One region of the Streptomyces sp. NBC_00576 genome, then DNA from elsewhere that is predicted to be linked to it. Evidence: riboswitches for the same ligand, from Rfam matches in the RefSeq annotation. Region 1 holds a riboswitch; the other holds the start of a gene.

Region 1 (11,425 bases):
GGAGGTCGGCGTGAGAAGCAGCGGCGACGGTACGGCTGGGGGTGCCCCCGGACGCGGTCTGGGGGAGAGCGGCCCGTACCCGCTTCACGGCAGCGCGGCCGATCACGTTTCGCGGCGGCCGACGGCTGTAGCAGGCAGCGGAGGGGCGACATCCATGGCGTCCGAGGAGATCGGCTACCGCGGCCCCACGGCGTGCGCGGCGGCCGGCATCACTTACCGGCAGCTGGACTACTGGGCGCGGACCGGTCTGGTCGAGCCGAGTGTGCGGCCCGCCCACGGATCGGGGACCCAGCGTCTCTACAGCTTCCGGGACGTTGTGGTCCTGAAAATCGTCAAGCGCTTTCTGGACACCGGGGTCTCGCTGCAGAACATCCGTACGGCGGTCCAGCATCTCCGGGCGTGCGAGTTCCACGATCTGGAGCGTCTGACGCTGATGAGCGACGGAGCGACCGTCTATGAGTGCACGTCTCCCGACGAGGTGCACGCGCTGCTCCAGGGCGGGCAGGGCATCTTCGGTATCGCCGTCGGAGTGGTGTGGCGGGATGTGGAAAGCGCTCTCTCGCAGCTGCACGGGGAACGCGTCGACACCGGCGAGACGCTTGTCGGGCACAACCCCACGGACGAACTGGCGCGGCGGCGCAACCGGGCGGTCTGAGCGGCGCCCCCGTGTTCCGGGGGCATTGTCAGTGGCGTAGGGCAGCATCGGTGATGTGAGAAACACGCCCACGATCCTGCATCTCGACATGGATGCCTTCTTCGCCTCGGCGGAGCAGGCATCCAAGCCGAGTCTGCGCGGGAAAGCCGTTGTCGTGGGCGGGCTCGGGCCGCGCGGGGTGGTGGCCACCGCGTCGTACGAGGCCCGGGTCTTCGGGGTGCACTCCGCGATGCCGATGGCCCAGGCCCGCAGGCTCGCGCCGAACGCCGCGTATCTCGTGCCCCGGGGTGCTTTCTACCGGTCGATCAGCGAGCAGGTCATGAGGCTCCTGCACGCGCTGTCGCCGCTGGTGGAGCCGCTGAGCCTGGACGAGGCGTTCGTCGATCTGGAGGCCGGTCAGGCGGCCTGGGACGAGGACTCGGCGCGGCTGGCCGGGATCAAGCTGCGCGCGGACATACGGGCTGTCACGGGGCTCACGGGGTCGGTGGGGCTGGCCGCCTGCAAGATGCTTGCGAAGATCGCCTCGGAGCAGGCCAAGCCGGACGGGCTGGTGGTGATCGAACCCGGGACCGAGCGGGCGCTGCTCGGGCCGATGCCGGTGCGGACCCTGCCCGGGGTCGGCCCGGCGACCGGGGACCATCTGCGGCGGGCCGGGATCAGTACGGTCGATGACCTGGCCGAGGCGGGAGAGGACGAGCTCGTACGGCTGCTGGGGAAGGCCCACGGGCACGGGCTGTACGCGATGGCGCTGGCGCACGACGAGCGGCCCGTGGTGGCGGAGCGGGAGACCAAGTCCGTGTCGGTCGAGGACACGTACGACGTGGACATCCATGACCGGGGCCGGGTGGGGACCGAGGTGCAGCGGCTGGCGGACCGGTGTGTGCGGCGGCTGCGCGGTGCCGGGCTGTCCGGGCGGACCATCGTCCTCAAGGTGCGGAGGTACGACTTCTCCACTCTGACGCGGTCCGAGACGCTCCGGGGGCCCACGGACGACCCCGGGGTGGTGCGGGAGGCGGCGGCCCGTCTCCTGGAGGCGGTTGACACGACGGGTGGTGTGCGGCTGCTCGGGGTGGGGGTCAGCGGTCTCGCCGACTTCACGCAGGAGGATCTGTTCGCGCAGGCCGCCGGGGAGTCGGCGGCGCTTGAGCCGGCGGAGGCGGCCGAGCACGAGGGTGGTGAGCGGCAGGAGGAGCAGCCCGTCGAGCGGCACTGGACCACCGGGCACGACGTACGGCATGCCGACTTCGGGCACGGGTGGGTGCAGGGGAGCGGGCTGGGGCGGGTGACCGTCCGGTTCGAGACGCCGCAGTCGGAGCAGCCGGGGCGGGTGCGGACGTTCCGGACCGAGGATCCCGCGCTGGAGCCGGCGGACCCGCTGCCGTTGGTGGCCGTTGCGTCGCGAAGACCTGAGGGTCCGGATGAGGAGTTGTCGGATCAGGCGTCGTCCGTGCCCGCCAGCCTGCCGAAGTCGTGGTCCGGGAACGGGGGAGGGGGAGCCACGTCGAGGCCGTAGTGGTGGTAGAGCTGGAGTTCCTGCTCCGGGGAGAGGTGGCGGCCCACGCCGAAGTCGGGAGCGTCCTTGATCAGGGCCCGCTCGAAGGGGATGCGCAGTGTGCCGTCGATCAGCTCGCTGGGTTCCAAGGGCACGAAGGCGTCCCTGCTGAACAGCCCTGTCCGTATGGCCGCCCACTCCGGCACTCCCGTCGCGTCGTCGAGGTAGATCTCGTCGATCGTGCCGATCTTTGTGCCGTTGCGGTCGAAGGCCTTGCGGCCGATCAGGTTGCGCGGATCGATGTCGGTCTGCACGGCGCCTCCGTATGATCGCAACTCATCCGTAAGCACTACAAAAGAGTACATCTGGGAAGGCGGCCACTCGAAGGTCTGTGCGTGGACCCGCTGATAGGCTGGCCCACGGCTGCTGACCCTGTGCGGGAGAGTCCTCCGGAACCTCGGAGGCGCCGAAGGAGCAAATCCTCCCCGGAATCTCTCAGGCCCCTGTACCGCACGGACGAGGTCACTCTGGAAAGAAGAGCGGGTGTCGACGGCTTCCGCTCTCACCGACGGTGAAAACCGGGACGTCAGCGTGTTGGCGGCCCGGTGAAGCTCTCAGGTTGAGATGACAGAGGGGGAGGCCGTTCGGGCACCCGCGCCGTGGTGCCCCTCGAAGGTCGCGACGACCAGGAGGCCTCCGCAATGACCGTCCACCGCACTCCGCTCGCCGTACTCGAACAGGGCACGCCCTTCGAGCGGCGTCATATCGGGCCCGACCACGAGGACCGGGCCAAGATGCTCGCGCAGGTCGGATACGGCTCGCTCGACGAGCTGACCGCCGCCGCGGTCCCGGATGTGATCAGGAACGCCGACGCGCTCGACCTGCCGGGCGCCCGCACCGAGGCCGAGGTGCTGGCCGAGCTGCGGTCGCTGGCCGACCGGAACCAGGTGCTGGGTTCCATGATCGGGCTCGGGTACTACGGGACCTTCACCCCGCCCGTCATCCTGCGGAACGTGATGGAGAACCCCGCCTGGTACACCGCGTACACGCCGTACCAGCCGGAGATCTCGCAGGGGCGCCTCGAAGCGCTGCTGAACTTCCAGACCATGGTCGCCGACCTCACCGGGCTGCCCACCTCCGGTGCCTCGCTGCTCGACGAGGGCACGGCGGCCGCCGAGGCGATGGCGCTGTCCCGGCGTATGGGCAAGAACAAGAAGGGGCTCTTCCTCGTCGACGCGGACGCCCTGCCGCAGACCATCGCCGTGATCGAGACGAGGGCCGAGCCGACCGGCGTCGAGGTTGTCGTCGCCGACCTGAGCGCGGGCATTCCGGACGACGTCGCAGGGCGTGAGATCAACGGTGTGCTCCTTCAGTACCCGGGCGCCTCCGGTGCCGTCCGGGACCTGAAGCCCGTCGTCGAGCAGGCGCACGCGCTTGGTGCCGTGGTCACCGTCGCCGCTGATCTGCTGGCCCTGACGCTGCTCACCTCGCCCGGTGAGCTCGGTGCGGACATCGCGGTCGGGACGACCCAGCGGTTCGGTGTGCCGATGGGCTTCGGCGGGCCGCACGCCGGATACATGGCCGTGCGTGAGCAGTTCGCGCGCAGCCTGCCGGGCCGGCTCGTGGGTGTCTCCGTGGACGCGGACGGGAACAAGGCCTACCGGCTCGCCCTGCAGACGCGCGAGCAGCACATCCGCCGCGAGAAGGCGACCAGCAACATCTGTACGGCCCAGGTCCTGCTGGCCGTGATGGCCGGCATGTACGCCGTCCACCACGGGCCCGAGGGGTTGCGTACCATCGCCCGGCGCACCCACCGGTACGCCACTATCCTCGCCGCGGGGCTGACGGCGGGGGGCGTCGAGGTCGTCCACGGGGCCTACTTCGACACGCTCACCGCGCGGGTGACCGGGAAGGCCGGCGAGATCGCGGCCGCCGCGCGCGAGCACGGGGTCAATGTGCACCTCGTCGACGCCGATCGGCTGTCCGTCTCCTGCGACGAGACCACCACACGCGCCCAACTGGGCGCCGTCTGGACGGCGTTCGGGATCGACGGTGACATCGAGGCGCTTGACGCCGACACCGAGGACACGCTGCCGGAGGCGCTGCTGCGCACCGACGAGATCCTCACCCACCCCGTCTTCCACCAGTACCACTCCGAGACCTCGATGCTGCGCTATCTGCGCCGGCTCGCCGACCGTGACTACGCGCTCGACCGCGGCATGATCCCGCTGGGCTCCTGCACCATGAAGCTCAACGCGACCACTGAGATGGAGCCGGTCACCTGGCCCGAGTTCGGCCAGCTGCACCCCTTCGCGCCCGCCGAGCAGGCTCAGGGCTATCTGACGCTCATCCGGGAGCTGGAGGAGCAGCTCGCCGAGGTCACCGGGTACGACAAGGTGTCGCTCCAGCCGAACGCCGGTTCGCAGGGCGAGCTGGCCGGGCTGCTGGCCGTACGCGGGTACCACCGGGCCAACGGTGACGAGCAGCGGACCGTCTGTCTGATTCCGTCGTCCGCGCACGGGACCAACGCGGCCAGTGCTGTCATGGCCGGCATGAAGGTCGTCGTCGTGAAGACCGCCGGGGACGGTGAGATCGACGTCGAGGATCTGCGGGCGAAGATCGAGCAGTACCGGGACGAGCTGTCGGTGCTGATGATCACGTACCCGTCCACGCACGGCGTGTTCGAGGAGCATGTCGCCGACATCTGTGCCCAGGTGCACGAGGCCGGAGGGCAGGTGTACGTCGACGGGGCCAACCTCAACGCGCTGGTGGGGCTGGCCAAGCCGGGGCACTTCGGTGGGGACGTCTCGCATCTGAATCTGCACAAGACGTTCTGCATCCCGCACGGGGGCGGCGGCCCGGGGGTGGGCCCGGTGGGGGTGCGGGAGCACCTCGCGCCGTATCTGCCCAACCACCCCCTGCAGCCCGCGGCGGGGCCCGAGACCGGTGTGGGGCCGATCTCGGCGGCGCCCTGGGGTTCGGCGGGCATTCTGCCGATCTCGTGGGCGTACGTCCGGCTGATGGGCGGCGAGGGGCTCAAGCGGGCCACGCAGGTGGCCGTGCTGAGCGCCAACTACATCGCCAAGCGGCTGGAGCCGCACTACCCGGTGCTCTACACCGGGCCTGGCGGGCTGGTCGCGCACGAGTGCATCATCGATCTGCGGCCGATCAGCAAGGCGACGGGAGTGAGCGTCGACGACATCGCGAAGCGGCTGATCGACTACGGCTTCCACGCGCCGACGATGTCGTTCCCGGTGGCCGGGACGCTGATGATCGAGCCGACCGAGTCCGAGGACCTGGGCGAACTGGACCGGTTCTGCGAGGCGATGATCGCCATTCGCGGCGAGGTCGAGAAGGTCGGCGCGGGCGACTGGCCGGCCGACGACAACCCGCTGCGGAACGCGCCGCACACTGCCGCCACGCTCGGCGGGGAGTGGACGCACGCCTACACGCGCGAGGAGGCGGTCTTCCCGGCCGGGGTCTCGGCGGCCGACAAGTACTGGCCGCCGGTGCGCCGGATCGACCAGGCCTTCGGTGACCGGAACCTGGTCTGTTCCTGTCCGCCGCTGGACGCTTACCAGGAGTAATCACCCTCGGACATGCGTCGGGGCCGGTTCGCAGCAGGTTTCTGCGGGCCGGCCCCTCTTCGTCTGTTCAGCTGTTCGGGCAGTCGCTCCTGACGTCGGGAGGCTGCCCTCGTCCGTGTGCGCGGCCGTCAGGCGGCCGTCATCACCGCCGGGCGGTGCGGGGCGATGATCTGGCCGTCGGGCAGGAGCTCACCGGTGTCCTCGAAAAGGAGGACGCCGTTGCACAGCAGGCTCCATCCCTGTTCCGGGTGGTGCGCCATGAGGCGGGCGGACTCCCGGTCGGTGGAGTGAGCTGTCGGGCACGGTGGCTGGTGCTGGCACATTGGTGGGATCTTTCGCTCTGTCGTGGAGTGTGAGATGGCTGTGGTGTCTGTCCTGCGGCTCGAAGCACTGTTCATGGCCGCCCCCCGTTGTGTAAATCGGTTCGAACCCAGTGTTGCCCCACGGGCGTCAAACCGCAGGGATTTAGCCGCACCGCTTCTCACAGGTTTAAGACGCATCACCCGGGCGGCCGGTTCAGCCCAACTGGGCTGTCCCTTTGGGTGGTTCTTGGTGGCCGGATAGGGCTAGTCCGGACAGGTCGCAACCCCTTAATGGCTCGTACGAGCGTAATGCCGCGCGAAAGAGCAATGTGCCCCGTCGCCGGGAATTCGGCGACGGGGCACATGGGAAATACGGAGAGTGTCGTGCCGTGTGCTGTCAGGCGGGGGAACTGAGCAGCGGGGCCGGAGTCACCCGATGGGTCAGGACCGGGAGCAGCTCGGCGACCCGGTGCGGACGGTGGGCGGCGATGCCGGGCGGGGCCGGCGCCAGCGGGACGAGGAGGTCGGTCTCGGCGGGGTGGCCCTCGGCGCCGTCGGCGGTGATGTCGCCGTGCAGCCAGAGCGTGAGCATGTACAGCTCGGGGACGGACAGCAGACGTGCCTGGTAGGGCTGTTTCATCGTTTCGGCCTGACGCAGGGCGCGCTCGGTGGAGGCGATGTAGGGCCCTTCGAAGAAGTGCGAGAAGGCCCAGCCGTCGGGGGTCAGCATGGTCTCGGCCGCGGCCACCGCGCGGTCCCCGCAGCGGATCAGGAAGCGCCACCCGGTCAGCCGGCTGGCGGAAGCCCCCTCGGGGGTGATCCGGTCCAGGACGTGCACGGGCAGCGGAAATTCGGGAGTGGTGGGCCCCTGGGCGGCACGGAGGGACGGGGTGCGTGCCTCGCGGACGGCGGTGGGGGAACTGAGTGCGGTGAGGACGGTGCGCAGTGCGGGGGCGGGTGCCGGGGGGACATGCAGCGGCATGGTGGAACGCCTCTCGTTCGACAGGCACGGTGGCGTGAGGGCGGGGGCGGACGGCGCTGTCAGCTCTCGAAGTCTCTCGGGTCAAAGAGGCGGGGGCCGGGCCGGGTGAGGCGACGGGGGTGCGGCCTGCCGTACGTCACCTGGACGGCAGGACCCAGGGCCTGGACGCCCGACTCTCTGCCTTGTTCGCGGAGTTTATACGACACGTGTTCTCGCTGTGTTTCGTCTAACTGTTTTTCGCGTGAAGGGCAAGAGTCTCTTCGGTCGGCGTTGCGTGGTGTTTCTACCCGATTCCCGGCCCGTCGTGCGGCGATGACCTCGGTATACGCGCCGGAGGCGGTCGGCCAATTGTCGTCGGCGTTTTTCACGAGTTCGAGATTGCGCGAAACTGTCGGGGGCACCCGGACGGGACCGTCTGCCGCGCCATGCCGGACGAATGTGCCGCCGGTCACTTCGACCAGCGTAGCGGGTGACGGGAACGCGCGGGGCGTTATCGATCGCGTCGGGTGGGCATCATCCCACGTGACCCGGGACATCAGCGGCCGATCTTCGGCCTGCCCATTCGAGGAGGGACGCTTCCGATGGGGGAGAAGGTCGTGGCGGCGCCGTTCGACCTGTCCGATCGCCAGCGCTACCGCAGCAAGCTCCGGCAGTGTCTGACGGGGCTGGAGCGGCTGCTGGCCGAGAAGCGGTTCGACGGCCCGAAGAATCTGCTGGGTCTGGAGATCGAGCTGAATCTCGTCGGGCCCGACGGCATGCCGAAAATGATGAATGGGCAAGTACTCGAAAGGATCGCGAGCCGAGATTTCCAAACAGAACTCGCCATGTTCAATCTGGAAGTCAACATTGCCCCCCATCGCCTTGGTGGCCGCGTATTCGACCGGCTCGCCGAAGAGCTCCGTACATCCCTGGCATATGCCCACCGAAAGGCGAACGAGGTCGACGCGGGAATCATGATGATCGGCATTCTGCCGACGCTCGACCGTGACGACCTGGTTTCCTCCAACCTTTCCGACGTCGACCGCTACACACTGCTCAACGACCAGATCGTGGCGGCCCGTGGCGAGGACTTCGCGCTCGACATCGACGGGGTGGAGCGCCTCTCGTGCACGTCGAAGTCCATCGCTCCGGAGGCGGCCTGCACCTCGGTGCAGCTGCATCTCCAGGTCACTCCTGCTCGGTTCGCCGACGTGTGGAACGCGGCGCAGGCGATCGCCGCCGCGCAGGTCGCGATCGGCGCCAACTCGCCTTTCCTGTTCGGCCGTGAGCTGTGGCGCGAGTCGCGGCCCCCGCTGTTCACGCAGTCCACGGACACGCGCCCGCCGGAGCTCCAGGCGCAGGGTGTACGGCCGCGTACCTGGTTCGGGGAGCGGTGGATCTCGTCGGCGTACGACCTCTTCGAGGAGAACCTGCGTTACTACCCGGCGCTGCTGCCGATCTGCGACGACGAGGACCCGCTGAGCGTCCTCGATGACGGAGGTGTGCCGAAGCTCGGCGAGCTCGTGCTGCACAACGGCACCGTGTACCGCTGGAACCGCCCGGTCTACGGCATCGCGGACGGCGTTCCGCATCTTCGGGTCGAGAACCGGGTACTGCCCGCAGGGCCCACCGTCACGGACGTGATCGCCAACGCGGCCTTCTACTACGGGGTCGTCCGGGCGCTCGCCGACGAGTCGCGGCCCGTGTGGACCCGGCTGCCCTTCGAGGCCGCCGCCGCCAACTTCGACTCCGCCTGCCGGTACGGCATCGACGCGCGGCTCCAGTGGCCCCGGCGCGGTCGGTTCGGCGGCACGGCGGAGGTAGACGCGGCGCAACTCGTACGGGACGAACTGCTGCCGCTCGCCGAGGCCGGCCTGGACGCCTGGGGGGTCGAGCCCGCCGACCGGGACCTGTACCTCGGGGTGATCGAGGAACGGTGTCGGCGACGGGCCAACGGAGCGTCCTGGCAGGCGGCCACCTTCCACCGGGCGCTGGAGAAGGGGCTGTCCCGGGAGGCCGCGCTGGCCGCGACCACACGGCGCTACAGCGAGCTGATGCACCTCGGGGAGCCGGTGCACACCTGGCCGGTGGGGCTGCCGGAACCGGTGCCTCTGGGGTGATCGCCCAGGGGTGCGGCGGCGTCCCAGGTCCCGGTGCCCGCCGCTGCGATCGACTGGAGGATCACGGAGTGGATCCGGGACGGGGTCCTTGACCTCGTAGTCCGAGCCCTCCACCCGCCCCGGCGACATGCGCGGCCTCGTGCGCATGTCGCCGGGGCGGGCTGCTGAGCGCAGCCGACGGCCGGTCGTGTCGGGTGCCATGGCCCTTGCGGTCGGCGAGGTGCTCGGTCTCCTCGTCGCGGGCCCGGTCTGCCGCGGGTCGCAGGGTGGGAGCCACGACCGAGCGACGACGGGGGCGATGCGCGGGGGTCGCCGGTGTCCGCCTCAGGTTGATCGGGCAAGCTGTGACGTCCCATGACGGTGGTGTCCCTTCCTGGTGAACAGAACACGTGGCGCGGAACAGTCGTATGAGCTGCATCGGCCGCTTGGACCGTAAGGCAGGGAAAGGGGAGGCACGCCGAAGGCGGCGGGATGACACAACTGGAGGCAGGAGTGCAGGTGGAGGCGGGCGCGGTGGCTGGTTCTTTTCCCGAGGAGCCGTCGCGACGGACTCTCCGGGACGAGACGCTGTTGGTTCTGGGGCTTTCGCTCGGCGCGAGTGGTGTCTCCGCCCTGATCAGCTTTGTCGGATCGGTCACGAAACCGGGAGGCCTCAAGGATCAGGCGGCCACCCTCAACGCCTCGGCGGCGCCGGGCCGCCCATGGCTGGATCTCGCCTGGCAGCTCTTCGGCATCACGACGGCGCTGGTGCCGGTGGCGCTGGTCGCGCACTTCCTGCTGCGCGAGGGGGAGGGGCTGCGGACGCTGGGCTTCGACCGGACTCGGCCGTGGCCCGATCTCGGTCGCGGGGCCGCGATCGCGGCGGTGATCGGCAGCAGCGGAATCGCCTTCTATCTGGCGGCCCGTGGCCTCGGTTTCAACCTGACGGTAGTGCCGGAGGCGCTGCCCGAGGTGTGGTGGAAGTACCCGGTGCTGATCCTCTCGGCGGTGCAGAACGCCGTACTGGAGGAAGTGATCGTCGTCGCGTATCTGCTGCGCCGGCTGAACCAGTTGGGGTGGACCCCGGGGACGGCGCTGGTGGCCAGCTCCGTGCTGCGCGGGTCGTACCACCTGTACCAGGGCATCGGCGGGTTCATCGGCAACATGGTGATGGGGGTGGTGTTCGTGTACCTCTACCGGCGTTGGGGGCGGGTGGGTCCCCTGGTCGTGGCACATTCACTGCTCGACATCGGAGCGTTCGTGGGGTACGCGCTGCTGGCGGGGAAGGTGGGATGGCTGCCCACCGCGTGAGCGGTCTGAACGGCTCGGGTGGCTTGGGCGGAAGGGCTCCGGGGCGTACGAGGGTTTCGTACGCCCCTTACGTATGTCCTTAGGCGCCCTCAGGCGAGCAGTTCGCCGTCGATGGTCGTGACCGCTCGGCCGGTCAGCAGGGTGCGGTCGCCGCGGAGTTCTGTGCGGACCAGGCCGGTGCGGGCGGAGGCCTGGAGGCCGGTGAGGTCGGCGCGGCCGAGGCGCTCGGACCAGTAGGGGGCGAGGGCCGTGTGGGCGCTGCCGGTGACCGGGTCCTCGTCGATGCCGATCCGTGGGAAGAAGCAGCGCGAGACGAAGTCGTATCCCGCGTCGGGGTTGTCGGCGCGGGCGGTGGCGATGACACCGCGTTCCGAATGGCCGGCGAGGGCCTTGAGGTCGGGGGTGAGACCCATGACCGTCTTCTCGTCGGCGACCTCGATCAGCAGGTCGCCGACGCTCGGGCCGGTGTCGAAGGTCGCGAGCGGCTCGGCGCCCAGGGCCTCCGCGACCCCGGCGGGAGGCTCGACGCGGATGAGGGGGGCGGTGGGGAAGTCGAGGGTGATCGAGCCGTCCTCGTGGGGTGTCGCGCTGAGGACACCGCTGAGAGTGGCGAATCGTACGGGTCCTGTGTGGGTGCCCGTGGTGTGCAGGACGTGGGCCGTGGCGAGCGTGGCGTGACCGCACATCGCGACCTCGGTGGCCGGGGTGAACCAGCGCAGCGCCCAGTCGGCGTCGCCGCCCTCGGGCAGGCGGTGGGCGAACGCCGTCTCGGCGTGGTTGACCTCCAGGGCGATCCGCTGGAGCCGGGTGTCGTCCGGGAAGGCGTCGAGGAGCATGACGCCGGCCGGGTTGCCGGCGAACGGGCGGTCGGTGAAGGCGTCGACGATTCGAATGCGCATGGAACGACGCTAGACGGGCGGCGGCGTGGCGGACCAAGGCCAATTTCCGGGTGCTGGCCCTGGTTCGGCGGCCAGTGGCCTCGGGTGGACTCATCGCACAGGGGCGGAGGCGTCCGCCG
Region 2 (11,425 bases), 6.3 Mb from region 1:
ACGCCTGCATCACGTGCCAGATGTCCAGCAGACCGGAGCGGATCTCGTCCTCGGTGCGCCAGGCCCGCTCGTTCTCCATCATCAGCGCGGAGATCGACAGACCCGTCTCCTGCGTCAGGCGCAACAGCTCGTCGCCCGTGCGGAAGGGGTACTTCAGTGCCGTGTCCTCGAGCTTGATCCGGTCGGCGCCCACCGCGTCCTCGTCGACGACGAATCCGCCGCCCACCGAGTAGTACGTCTTCGACAGCAGCTCCGTCCCCGAGGCGTCGTACGCCCACAGGGTCATGCCGTTCGCGTGGTAGGGCAGCGTCTTACGGCGGTGCAGGACGAGGTCGTCGTCGAAGGAGAAGCCGATCTCGTGGTCGTCCAGCAGCCTGAGCCGCCCCGACTCCTTGATCTGCTCCACCCGTGCGTCCGCGCCCTCGACGTCCACCGTGCGCGGCGAGGCGCCCTCCAGGCCGAGCAGCACCGCCTTGGGAGTGCCGTGGCCGTGTCCGGTCGCGCCGAGCGAGCCGTACAGCTCCGCGCGGACCGACACCACCGCCCCGAGGACCTCCTCGTTGCGCAGCCGGCGGGCGAACAGCCGGGCCGCGCGCATCGGGCCGACCGTGTGGGAGCTGGACGGGCCGATACCGATCGAGAACAGGTCGAAGACCGAGATGGCCACGGGAACTCCTCAGAACGGGGGCGGTGGGCTCCGCACAGGGCGGAGCCCACTCACCCCAGGGGTACTACTTGGTCAGGCCGGGATACAGCGGGTGCTTGTCGGCCAGCGTCTTCACGCGGGCCTTCAGGCTGTCGACGTCGAACGACGGCTTCAGGGTCTCGGCGATGACGTCCGCGACCTCCGTGAAGTCCTCGGTCGTGAAGCCGCGGGTGGCCAGCGCCGGGGTGCCGATCCGCAGGCCCGACGTCACCATCGGGGGACGCGGGTCGTTCGGGATCGCGTTCCGGTTGACGGTGATGCCGACCTCGTGGAGACGGTCCTCGGCCTGCTTGCCGTCCAGCTCGGAGTTCCGCAGGTCGACGAGGACCAGGTGGACGTCCGTACCGCCGGACAGGACGGACACGCCGTGCTCGCCGACGTCCGCACGCACCAGGCGCTCGGCGAGGAGCTGCGCGCCCTCCACCGTACGCCGCTGGCGCTCCTTGAACTCCTCGCTCGCCGCGACCTTGAAGGAGACGGCCTTCGCCGCGATCACGTGCTCCAGGGGGCCGCCCTGGAAGCCGGGGAAGACAGACGAGTTCAGCTTCTTCGCGAACTCCTTCTTCGCCAGGATGATGCCGCCGCGCGGGCCGCCCAGCGTCTTGTGGGTCGTCGAGGTGACGACGTCCGCGTAGGGCACCGGGTTCGGGTGCAGCCCCGCCGCGACGAGACCGGCGAAGTGCGCCATGTCGACCCAGAGGTACGCGCCCACCTCATCCGCGATCCGGCGGAACTCGGCGAAGTCGAGCTGCCTCGGGTACGCCGACCAGCCCGCGATGATCACCTTCGGCCGGTGCTCCTTGGCGAGCTGCTCCAGCTCGGCCATGTCGACCAGACCGGCCTCGTCGACGTGGTAGGCGACCACGTCGAACTGCTTGCCGGAGAAGTTCAGCCGCATCCCGTGGGTGAGGTGGCCGCCGTGGGCCAGGTCCAGGCCGAGGATGGTGTCCCCGGGCTGGGCCAGCGCGAACAGCGCGGCCTGGTTGGCGGAGGCGCCCGAGTGCGGCTGCACGTTGGCGTACTCGGCGCCGAACAGCTCCTTGACCCGGTCGATCGCGATCTGCTCGGCGACGTCGACGTGCTCGCAGCCGCCGTAGTAACGGCGGCCGGGGTAGCCCTCGGCGTACTTGTTGGTGAGAACCGAGCCCTGGGCCTCCATGACGGCGACCGGAGCGAAGTTCTCCGAGGCGATCATCTCCAGGGTGGACTGCTGGCGGTTCAGCTCGGCGTCGACGGCGGCGGCGATGTCCGGGTCGAGCTCGTGCAGGGGAGTGTTCAGAAGCGACATGGGGCAGTACGTCCTTACGCCTGTCTTGAGCCTGGGTGTCTCAGCTGCCGGAGAACGCGGTGTACTCGTCCGCGGAGAGCAGGTCGCCCGGCTCGTCCGCCACGCGCACCTTGAAGAGCCAACCGCCCTCGAACGGGGCGGAGTTCACCAGCGACGGGTCGTTGGAGACGTCCTCGTTGACCTCGGTGACCTCACCGGAGACCGGGGAGTACAGATCGCTGACCGACTTGGTCGACTCCAGCTCGCCGCAGGTCTCGCCCGCGGTCACCGTGGCACCGACCTCGGGAAGCTGGACGTACACGACATCGCCGAGCGCGTTGGCCGCGTGCTCGGTGATACCGACCGTCGAGACGCCGTCCTCGGCGCCCGACAGCCACTCGTGCTCCTTGCTGTAGCGCAGCTGCTGGGGGTTGCTCATGGCCTGAATTCTCCTGTACGCGGGGGACTGGTCATGCATGGGGTACTACAGGGACTGCCCGTGAACAGGCAGGACACACGGGACAGCGGCTGCTCCTGCCGCCGGAGCGACAGCCAGGATCACTTCCGGCGCTTGTAGAACGGCAGCGCCACGACCTCGTACGGCTCGTGAGTGCCCCGGATGTCCACGCCGACCCCGGCCGTGCCCGGCGCCGAGTGTGCGGCGTCGACGTACGCCATCGCGATCGGCTTCCCGAGCGTGGGGGAGGGGGCGCCCGAGGTGACCTCGCCGATCACCTTGCCGCCGGCGACGACCGTGTACCCGGCGCGCGGGACGCGACGGCCCTCGGCGACCAGGCCGACGAGGACCCGAGGCGGCTCGTACGAAGCACGCTCGGCGGCCTCGCGCAGGGCCGCGCGGCCCACGAAGTCGCCCGCCTTGTCGAACTTGACGACCCGGCCGAGCCCGGCGTCGAAGGGGGTGAGGGCGGTGGTCAGCTCGTGCCCGTACAGCGGCATGCCCGCCTCCAGGCGCAGCGTGTCCCGGCAGGACAGACCACAGGGGACGAGTCCGACCGGCGTACCCGCGTCGGTCAGCGCCTGCCACACCTTCTCCGCGTCACCCGGCGCCACGAACAGCTCGAAGCCGTCCTCGCCGGTGTATCCGGTGCGCGCGACGAGGGCGGCGACACCGGCGACCGTGCCGGGCAGGCCCGCGTAGTACTTGAGGCCGTCGAGATCGGCGTCGGTGAGGGCGGCGAGGATGCCGGGGGCCTCCGGGCCCTGTACGGCGATCAGCGCGTAGGCGTCCCGGTCGTCGCGGACGAGTGCGTCGAAGCCGTCGGCGCGCTCGACGAGGGCGTCCAGTACGACCTGTGCGTTCCCGGCGTTGGCCACGACAAGGTATTCGGATTCCGCGAGTCGGTAGACGATCAGGTCGTCCAGGATGCCGCCGTCGGCCCGGCAGATCATGGTGTAGCGGGCGCGGCCCACGGCGACGGACCCGATGTTGCCGACGAGGGCGTAGTCGAGCAGGGAGGCCGCTTCCGCCCCCGACACGGTGATCTCGCCCATGTGGGAGAGGTCGAAGAGGCCGGCCTTCGTGCGTACGGCCAGATGCTCGTCGCGCTCGGAGCCGTACCGCAGAGGCATGTCCCAGCCGGCGAAGTCGGTCATGGTGGCGCCGAGCGAACGATGCAGGGCATCGAGCGCGGTCAGACGCAGAGGTGTGCTGCTCATCGGTAGTGCTCCCAGGGCATGACGGCGAGGTCGTTCCTCCCCATCTGTCATCGGAACCTGAGAGGTTCGCCATGAAGGACATGGCTTGCACCGTGGGTGGAGCCACTGGTCACGACGACCTGCGGCCCGCTTTTCAGATGTGCCTCGCCCGCGCGGTAACGGGGCCTGAGAGATTCAAGGGAGGGACTTGCTCCTTCGGCGCCCGGGTACCCAGAGGTGCCCGGAACTCTCCCGCGCGGATTCAAGCGGCCGGTATGCAGTTGGCGGGCACATCATCGCACGCATTCCTTCGGCACGGCAGGGGGACCCTTCACAGGGGGGACACAGCCCCGCCTGAGCGCACATATCCCCTGTAGCAGGCCTGTTGCAGTAAGGGGACCCAAACGAGAGACACCGCGTATTACCTTCTCTTTACACTCGACGGGGACGGTACTTCCCGACCCCATGGGAGGACCAACACGGTGAACAGGACCACGGCGTACGCGACGAACTCGGCCCTCGGACTGACCGACGCGCTGCCCAAGCAGCCGGCCGCCCCCGTCCGGGAGGAGTGCGCTGCGCGCCCGGAACCCGTGATCCGCGATCTGCGGGAGCGCTCGGGCCACAGCCCGCACGGCCTCACCTTCGGCGCCCGCGACCTCGTCGTGGTCACCGGCCTGCCCGGCAGCGGCAAGTCCACGCTGATGCGCCGGGCGGTGCGCGCCACCGGCATCGACTCCCAGAACACCCGCGACCACTGGGACGCCCGTACGCCCTCCTTCCTCCCCTACGCCGTCTACCGCCCCCTCGTCCGCCTCGCCCACTACGCCGGACTGCGCCGCGCCCTGCGGTCGGGCGCCGGAGTCGTCGTGCACGACTGCGGTACGCAGGCCTGGGTGCGCGGCTGGCTGGCCCGCGAGGCCCGCCGCCGGGGCGGCACCCTGCATCTGCTCCTCCTCGACGTCACCCCGGGCGAGGCCCTGGAGGGCCAGCGCGAACGCGGCCGGGGCGTCTCGCGGTACGCGTTCCTGCGCCACCGCCAGGCCGCGTCGCGGCTGCTGCGCTCCGTGGAGAAGGGGAACCTGCCGGAGGGCTGCGGCTCGGCGGTGCTGATCGACCGGGACGCGGCGGACACGCTGCGCAGGATCGACTTCGCAGACTGACCGCCGTATCTGCCGGGGCCGGTTAGGGTTTTGCTCATTAAGGGACTCCCCTTGAGGGACTCAGGACAGCGGTTCACAGCAGGCGGTAGGCAGATGGACATCCCGGCGGACTTCCCCCCGGACTTTCCCGGGGGCTTCCCCGCACCGGCACACCCCCATTCGCACGGCGGATGGCCCGGCAACGAGCTGGAGGAGGTGCTCTCGGCGTCCCTCGGCGTGCCCGGCGCGGGCGCCCGCCTCGTCGAGGTCCTCGGCCGCAGCTTCGTCTGGGTCCCCCTCCCCGCCGGCGGCGGCCCCTACTCCGGCCCCCTCGACCTGCCCACGCTCGACATCCAGGGCCAGGCGTATGTACCGGTCTTCAGCTCGGAGGAGCAGTTCCGGCAGGTCGTCGGCGCCCATGTGTCGTACACCGTGGCCCCCGCCGTCGAGTTCGCCCGCGGCCTGCCGCCCCAGGTCGGCATCGCCGTGAACCCGGACGGAGTGGTCGGCGTCCCCCTGCCCCCGCCGGCCGTCGCCGAACTCTGCCGCTCCGGCCGCACCGTCCTCGACGGCGTAGCCGGCGGCGGTCGCGTCCGCCTCTACGAGCCCAACTGGCAGGAGGAGCCGGTCGACTTCCTCACCGCCGCCTCGTCGGAGTTCGCGGGCACGGGCGTCGTACAGACGGCCCGCCGCTGCCTGGCGACCATAGAAACGGCCGCCCCCGTCATGTTCATAGGCGTCGAGCTCTCCCCCTGGGACCCGGTGGCCCGCACCATCCCCATGGACGCCCTGGGCAGGGCGCTGACCCGCGCGGCCTCGCCCTGGCCGGTGAACCTGGTCTTCCTGGACATAGCCCAGGACCCGGTGACCGACTGGTTGCGGGCAAAGGTCCGTCCCTTCTATCAACACGGGGGCTGAGAAGCGCCCCGAAGGGGCGCGGGGCTGTGGCATTCTGCGGCTGCGTCGAGCGGGCGCGGCCAGCCACAATGGGCCCGCAGCCGCCCGAGCACAGCAAGTCCCGAGCTCTTGGGCGGCCTTCCGCAGACCGTGGTGTCAGCGGCGCCGCTTAAGCTAAGAAACGCACAACTCGGTCAGGGTTACGAAGGGGCGATAATGGTGAGCGCGTCGGGCACGGCCGCGGCCGGTCAGGTCGAGCACATGCTGCGCCAAGTGACGCCCGGGCGTTACGACGCCTACGAGGCGCTCCTGCGCGCCCTCGCGACCCCCTCCTCCGGCCAGATCTGGATGCTGCTCTGGCACGGCCAGGCCGGCTCTCCCGACGCGCAGTACGGAAACATGCAGGTCGACGGGTACGGCTACGCGCCCTGCGTGACCTCCGCCCAGGAGCTGTCGGTCAGCGGCTGGAACAGGTCGTACGAAGTGGTCGACGGCCTCGACGTGGCCCGCACCCTCTATCCGGACCAGTACGGCCTGTGGCTCAACCCGCACTCCCCGGGCGGCGGCGTCGGCATCCCCTGGCTCGACCTGCGCAGGATCGCGACCGGCCTGGAGCGCCAGCCCGCCGGCCCCCTGCGACTGGCCGAACCCGGCATCGAGATCCCGCAGTTCTACGCCCTCCTCTCGCAGAACGCCCACCGCACCCCGGCGATCCGCTCCCTGCGCCGCGCCTGGGTGCAGCCGGCGCTCGGCGCGCCGTACCTCGCCATCGGGCTGGACGTGTACGACACCTCGCCGCCCGCCGTGGACTCGGTGCGCGCGATGATGCAGCAGTCGATCGGTGCGGTCCCCGAGGGGCTGCCGGTGTCGACGGTCGCCATGTCGGACGAGCAGGACCCGGTCGTCATGTGGCTGCGCGCGAACGCCCGCCCGTTCTACGACCGGGAGGCCCACGCGGTCGCCGCCCCGCCCCAGACCCCGCAGGCTCCGGCCGCGGGATACGGGTATCCGCCCGCGCGGGGACGTTACTGAGCACCCCCGGAGCATGGGCGCGTCACTCTACGGTGACCGCGCACAAGAATCACCGCGTTGTCTCCGCGCGTAGATCAAGGTGAAATAATCGACCTTACGAGTAATGTCCCCATTGGTGCCCGTCCGGCCCCCGTTACCCGGCGTTCGGATAACGGAATCCCCAGGACAGCATCACGGTTGCGCATCCATTCACCTCCAAGTCTGGTGACAGATCGCTGAACCGTTGAAGACTCCCGCAACAGGGGGTTGTTCTCCCCTGCGTACAACGGACTAATCACGCCGCTACCGCGGCAAGTGTGAGCCGGCTACCGCCGGTTGAGAGGGGTCCCTGCCAGATGACGGCACCACTGCACGAGCCGACCGCGGAAACGGCCCCGAGTGCGGCCGAGGAAGCGGCGTTGGCCGGCGCCGATGCGAAGGCCGTCCAGGGTCGTTCTCTGGGCCGGATCGCCTGGGAGCGGCTCAAGCGGGACAGGCTCGCACTCGCCGGCGGCATAGTGGTGGTCCTCCTGACCCTGATCGCGGTGTTCGCGCCGCTGATCGCCGGGCAGGACCCCGACGCCTATCACGAGAACCTGATCGACCCGCTCTTCGGTACGCCCAAGGGCGCCCTGGGCGGAATCAGTAGCGACCATTTCTTCGGCGTCGAACCGGTCAGCGGCCGCGACATCTTCGCCCGCATCGTCTACGGCGCCCGGATCTCGCTCCTCGTGGGCTTCCTGTCCGCGCTCGTCGCCGTCGTCCTCGGAACCGTCCTGGGCATCCTGGCCGGCTTCTTCGGCGGCTGGGTGGACTCGGCCATCAGCCGGGTGATGGACGGTCTGCTCGCCTTCCCCCAACTGCTGTTCATCATCGCGCTGGTCTCCGTCATGCCGAACGAGATGCTGGGCCTGACCGGCACGGGCGTACGGCTGTTCGTGATGATCCTGGTCATCGGTTTCTTCGGCTGGCCCTACATCGGGCGCGTGGTGCGCGGCCAGACGCTCTCACTGCGCGAGCGCGAGTACGTCGAGGCGGCCCGCTCCCTCGGTGCCGGGCGGTTCTACATCCTGTTCAAGGAACTGCTGCCCAACCTCGTCGCCCCGATCATCGTGTACACGACGATGATGATTCCCACCAACATCCTCACCGAGGCGGCCCTCAGCTTCCTCGGAGTGGGCGTCAAGCCGCCCACGTCCTCGTGGGGCCAGATGCTCTCGGCCGCGATCGACTACTACGACTCGGACCCCATGTACATGGTGATCCCGGGTGTGGCGATCTTCATCACCGTTCTTGCCTTCAACCTCTTCGGCGACGGCGTGCGTGACGCGCTCGACCCGAAGGGCTCCCGCTGAACCGCCGTACCCCAAGCGACCCGTGGACCTTGCACGGGGTCTCTCATCTATTCGGAGGATCCGAGATCGTGACTACCCAACGCACCTCAGGGCGGCGCAAGCAGGCCATGGCCGCTACCGCTGTGGTCGCCGCGCTGCTGACCACGGCGGCGTGCGGCGGCGGAGGCGATGACGACGGCGGTACGAAGAACGGTGCCGCCGGTTTCGACGCCGCCAACAACAAGGTCGCCCAGGCCTCGCTGGTCAAGAAGGGCGGCGAGCTGAAGTTCGCCGCTTCGCAGGACGCCGACTCGTGGGACACCACGCGTGGTTACTACGGCTTCATGTGGAACTTCTCCCGGTACTACAGCCGCCAGCTCGTCACGTACAAGCCGGAGCCCGGCAAGGCCGGCGCCCAGGTCACCCCCGACCTCGCCAACGGGCTCGCCAAGGTGAGCGACGACGGCAAGACCTACACGTACACGCTGCGTGACGGGGCGACCTGGGAGGACGGCAAGCCGGTCACGTCCCAGGACATCAAGTACGGCATCGAGCGCGTATGGGCGCAGGACGTGCTGTCCGGCGGCCCGATCTACCTGAAGGACGTGCTGGACCCCAAGGGCGAGTACAAGGGTCCCTACAAGGACACGTCCAAGGACAAGCTGGGCCTGAAGGCGATCGAGACGCCGGACGCGAAGACCATCATCTTCAAGCTGCCGGCGGCCAACTCGGACTTCGAGTACATGCTGGGACTCACCTCGGCGTCCCCGGTCCGCCAGGACATGGACACCAAGTCCAAGTACGGTCTGAAGCCGTTCTCCTCCGGTCCGTACAAGTTCGAGTCGTACGAGCCCGGCAAGGACCTGGTACTGGTCCGCAACACCGCGTGGAAGGCCGCCTCGGACCCGGTCCGCAAGGCCTACCCGGACAAGATCTCGATCAAGTTCTTCACCAACGCCAACGACCTGGACGCGCGCCTGATCGCCGGTGACTACGACCTGGACATCGGCCAGACCGGCCTGCAGGCCCAGGGGCGCACCACCGCGCTCAAGGAGCACAAGGCCAACGTGGACAACCCGACCTCGGGTTACATCCGCTACGCCGTCTTCCCGCAGAGCGTGAAGCCGTTCGACAACATCCACTGCCGCAACGCGGTGATCTACGGCGCCGACCACGTGTCGCTGCAGACCGCGCGCGGTGGCCCGGTCGCCGGTGGCGACATCGGCACCAACATGCTCCCGCCGTCCGTTCCGGGTTCCGAGGGCCAGAAGTACGACCCGTACGAGCTCGCCACCAAGAACAAGAGCGGCAACGTCGCCAAGGCCAAGGAAGAGCTGAAGGCCTGCGGTCAGCCGAACGGCTTCAAGACCACCATCGCGGTCCGCAACAACCGCCCGACCGAGGTGGCCACGGCCACGTCCCTGCAGGCGTCGCTGAAGAAGGTCGGCATCACCGCCGACATCGACCAGTACGACGGTGCGCAGACCTCCGGCATCATCGGCAGCCCTTCGAACGTGAAGAAGAAGGGCTACGGCATCATCATCATGGGCTGGGGCGCGGACTTCTCGTCCGTCCAGGGCTTCGGTCTGCCGCTGTGGGACAGCAAGTACATCCTGGACAGCGGTAACAACAACTTCGGCCTGATCAAGGACAAGGCGATCGACGGCCTGTTCGACCAGTACAACACCACGCTGGACGACGCGGGCAAGGCGAAGATCGCCACCGAGATCAACCACAAGGTCATGGAGGGCGGCTACTACCTGCCCTTCGTCTTCGAGAAGTACATCAACTGGCGCTCCAACCGGCTGGCGAACGTCTACACGACCGATGGCTACAGCGGCGTGTACGACTTCGTCAACCTCGGTCTGAAGTCCACGAAGTAATCCCGGCACACCCGCCGAACGGCACGAAAGGCAGGTGAAGGCCGGCGCAGCCGGACCGCGGGCCACCGGAAGACCTCCGGTGGCCCGCGCTCCAGCAGCGGGCCGAGAGCTGTGCTCGCTTACCTCATCAGGCGGCTGTTCGCCGCCGCAGTGATGCTGGTGGTCATCATCGTGGTGGTCTTCTGCATCTTCTTCCTTGTCCCCAAGTGGGCGGGGGTGGACCCCGCCCTGAGCTTCGTGGGCAAGCAGGCCGACCCCGGCGCCGTCGAGGCGATCCGGGTGAAGCTGGGCCTCGGTGACCCGATCTACTCCCAGGTCTGGGAGTTCTTCAAGGGCCTCTTCGCGGGCCGCACCTACGCGGCCGGCGGCGACGTCACCCAGTGCGCCGCGCCGTGCTTCGGCTACTCCTTCCGCAGCGAGCAGGCCATCTGGCCGCTGCTGACCGACCGCTTCCCGGTGACCCTGTCGCTCGCGCTCGGCGCCGCCGTGCTGTGGCTGGTCTTCGGTGTCTCGGCGGGTGTGCTCTCCGCACTCAAGCGGGGCAGCCTGTGGGACCGTGGTGCGATGGTCATCGCCCTCGGCGGTGTCTCGCTTCCCATCTACTTCACCGGTCTGCTCAGCCTGGCGATCTTCTCCTACGGACTGGGCTGGATCGACGCGCAGTACGTGCCCATCGAGGAGAGTTTCACGGGCTGGCTCGGCGGCATGATCCTGCCGTGGATCACCCTCGCCTTCCTGTACGCGGCGATGTACGCCCGGATCACCCGCGCCACGATGCTGGAGATCCTGGGTGAGGACTACATCCGTACCGCGCGGGCGAAGGGCCTCAAGGAACAGACCGTCATCGGCAAGCACGCCATGCGCTCGACGATGACGCCCATCCTGACCATGCTGGGCATGGACCTCGGCGCTCTCATCGGCGGCGCGATCCTGACCGAGACCACGTTCAGTCTTCCCGGACTGGGCCAGGCTGTGCTCGTCGGCATCAAGAACCAGGACCTGCCCATCATTCTGGGTGTCACCCTGATCACCTCTCTCGCGGTGCTCATCGCCAACCTCGCGGTGGATGTCCTGTACGCCGTGATCGACCCCCGAGTGAGGCTGTCATGACCGAACTCAACAAGAGCGGAGCGGCCGTGGGCGAGCCCACCACCGCCCTGACGGCTCCGACCGCCTTCCTCGAGGTGCGCGACCTGAAGGTGCACTTCCCGACCGACGACGGCCTGGTCAAGTCCGTCGACGGGCTCAGCTTCCAGCTGGAGAAGGGCAAGACCCTCGGCATCGTGGGCGAGTCGGGCTCCGGCAAGTCGGTCACCTCGCTCGGCATCATGGGCCTGCACAGCACCGGCCAGTACGGCAAGCGCAAGGCGCAGGTGTCCGGCGAGATCTGGCTGGACGGCACGGAGCTGCTGTCCGCCGACGCGGACTACGTGCGCAAGCTGCGCGGCCGTGACATGTCGATGATCTTCCAGGACCCGCTGTCGGCGCTGCACCCGTACTACACGATCGGCCACCAGATCGTGGAGGCG

Evidence for each region. Region 1 has a riboswitch for glycine ahead of gcvP (aminomethyl-transferring glycine dehydrogenase). Riboswitches for the same ligand answer to the same signal wherever they lie in the genome.
Region 2: another riboswitch for glycine. It lies ahead of gcvT (glycine cleavage system aminomethyltransferase GcvT); the one in region 1 lies ahead of gcvP (aminomethyl-transferring glycine dehydrogenase).

What each region holds. Positions count from the first base shown of each region.
Region 1 is NZ_CP107780.1:9,413,174-9,424,598, forward strand. It holds gene OG734_RS41090 (MerR family transcriptional regulator) at 11-655, shown strand; gene OG734_RS41095 (DNA polymerase IV) at 711-2,168, shown strand; gene OG734_RS41100 (PRC-barrel domain-containing protein) at 2,090-2,461, opposite strand; glycine riboswitch at 2,575-2,668, shown strand; gene gcvP (aminomethyl-transferring glycine dehydrogenase) at 2,849-5,734, shown strand; gene OG734_RS41110 (DUF5999 family protein) at 5,863-6,057, opposite strand; gene OG734_RS41115 (hypothetical protein) at 6,434-7,018, opposite strand; gene OG734_RS41120 (glutamate--cysteine ligase) at 7,600-9,117, shown strand; gene OG734_RS41125 (CPBP family intramembrane glutamic endopeptidase) at 9,610-10,407, shown strand; gene OG734_RS41130 (PhzF family phenazine biosynthesis protein) at 10,497-11,306, opposite strand.
Region 2 is NZ_CP107780.1:3,084,932-3,096,356, reverse strand. It holds gene OG734_RS12860 (L-serine ammonia-lyase) at 1-667, opposite strand, end outside; gene glyA (serine hydroxymethyltransferase) at 732-1,994, opposite strand; gene gcvH (glycine cleavage system protein GcvH) at 2,035-2,412, opposite strand; gene gcvT (glycine cleavage system aminomethyltransferase GcvT) at 2,532-3,650, opposite strand; glycine riboswitch at 3,685-3,793, opposite strand; glycine riboswitch at 3,794-3,894, opposite strand; gene OG734_RS12840 (AAA family ATPase) at 4,112-4,792, shown strand; gene OG734_RS12835 (enhanced serine sensitivity protein SseB) at 4,886-5,689, shown strand; gene OG734_RS12830 (enhanced serine sensitivity protein SseB C-terminal domain-containing protein) at 5,888-6,700, shown strand; gene OG734_RS12825 (ABC transporter permease) at 7,036-8,034, shown strand; gene OG734_RS12820 (ABC transporter substrate-binding protein) at 8,103-9,896, shown strand; gene OG734_RS12815 (ABC transporter permease) at 10,008-11,006, shown strand; gene OG734_RS12810 (ABC transporter ATP-binding protein) at 11,003-11,425, shown strand, end outside.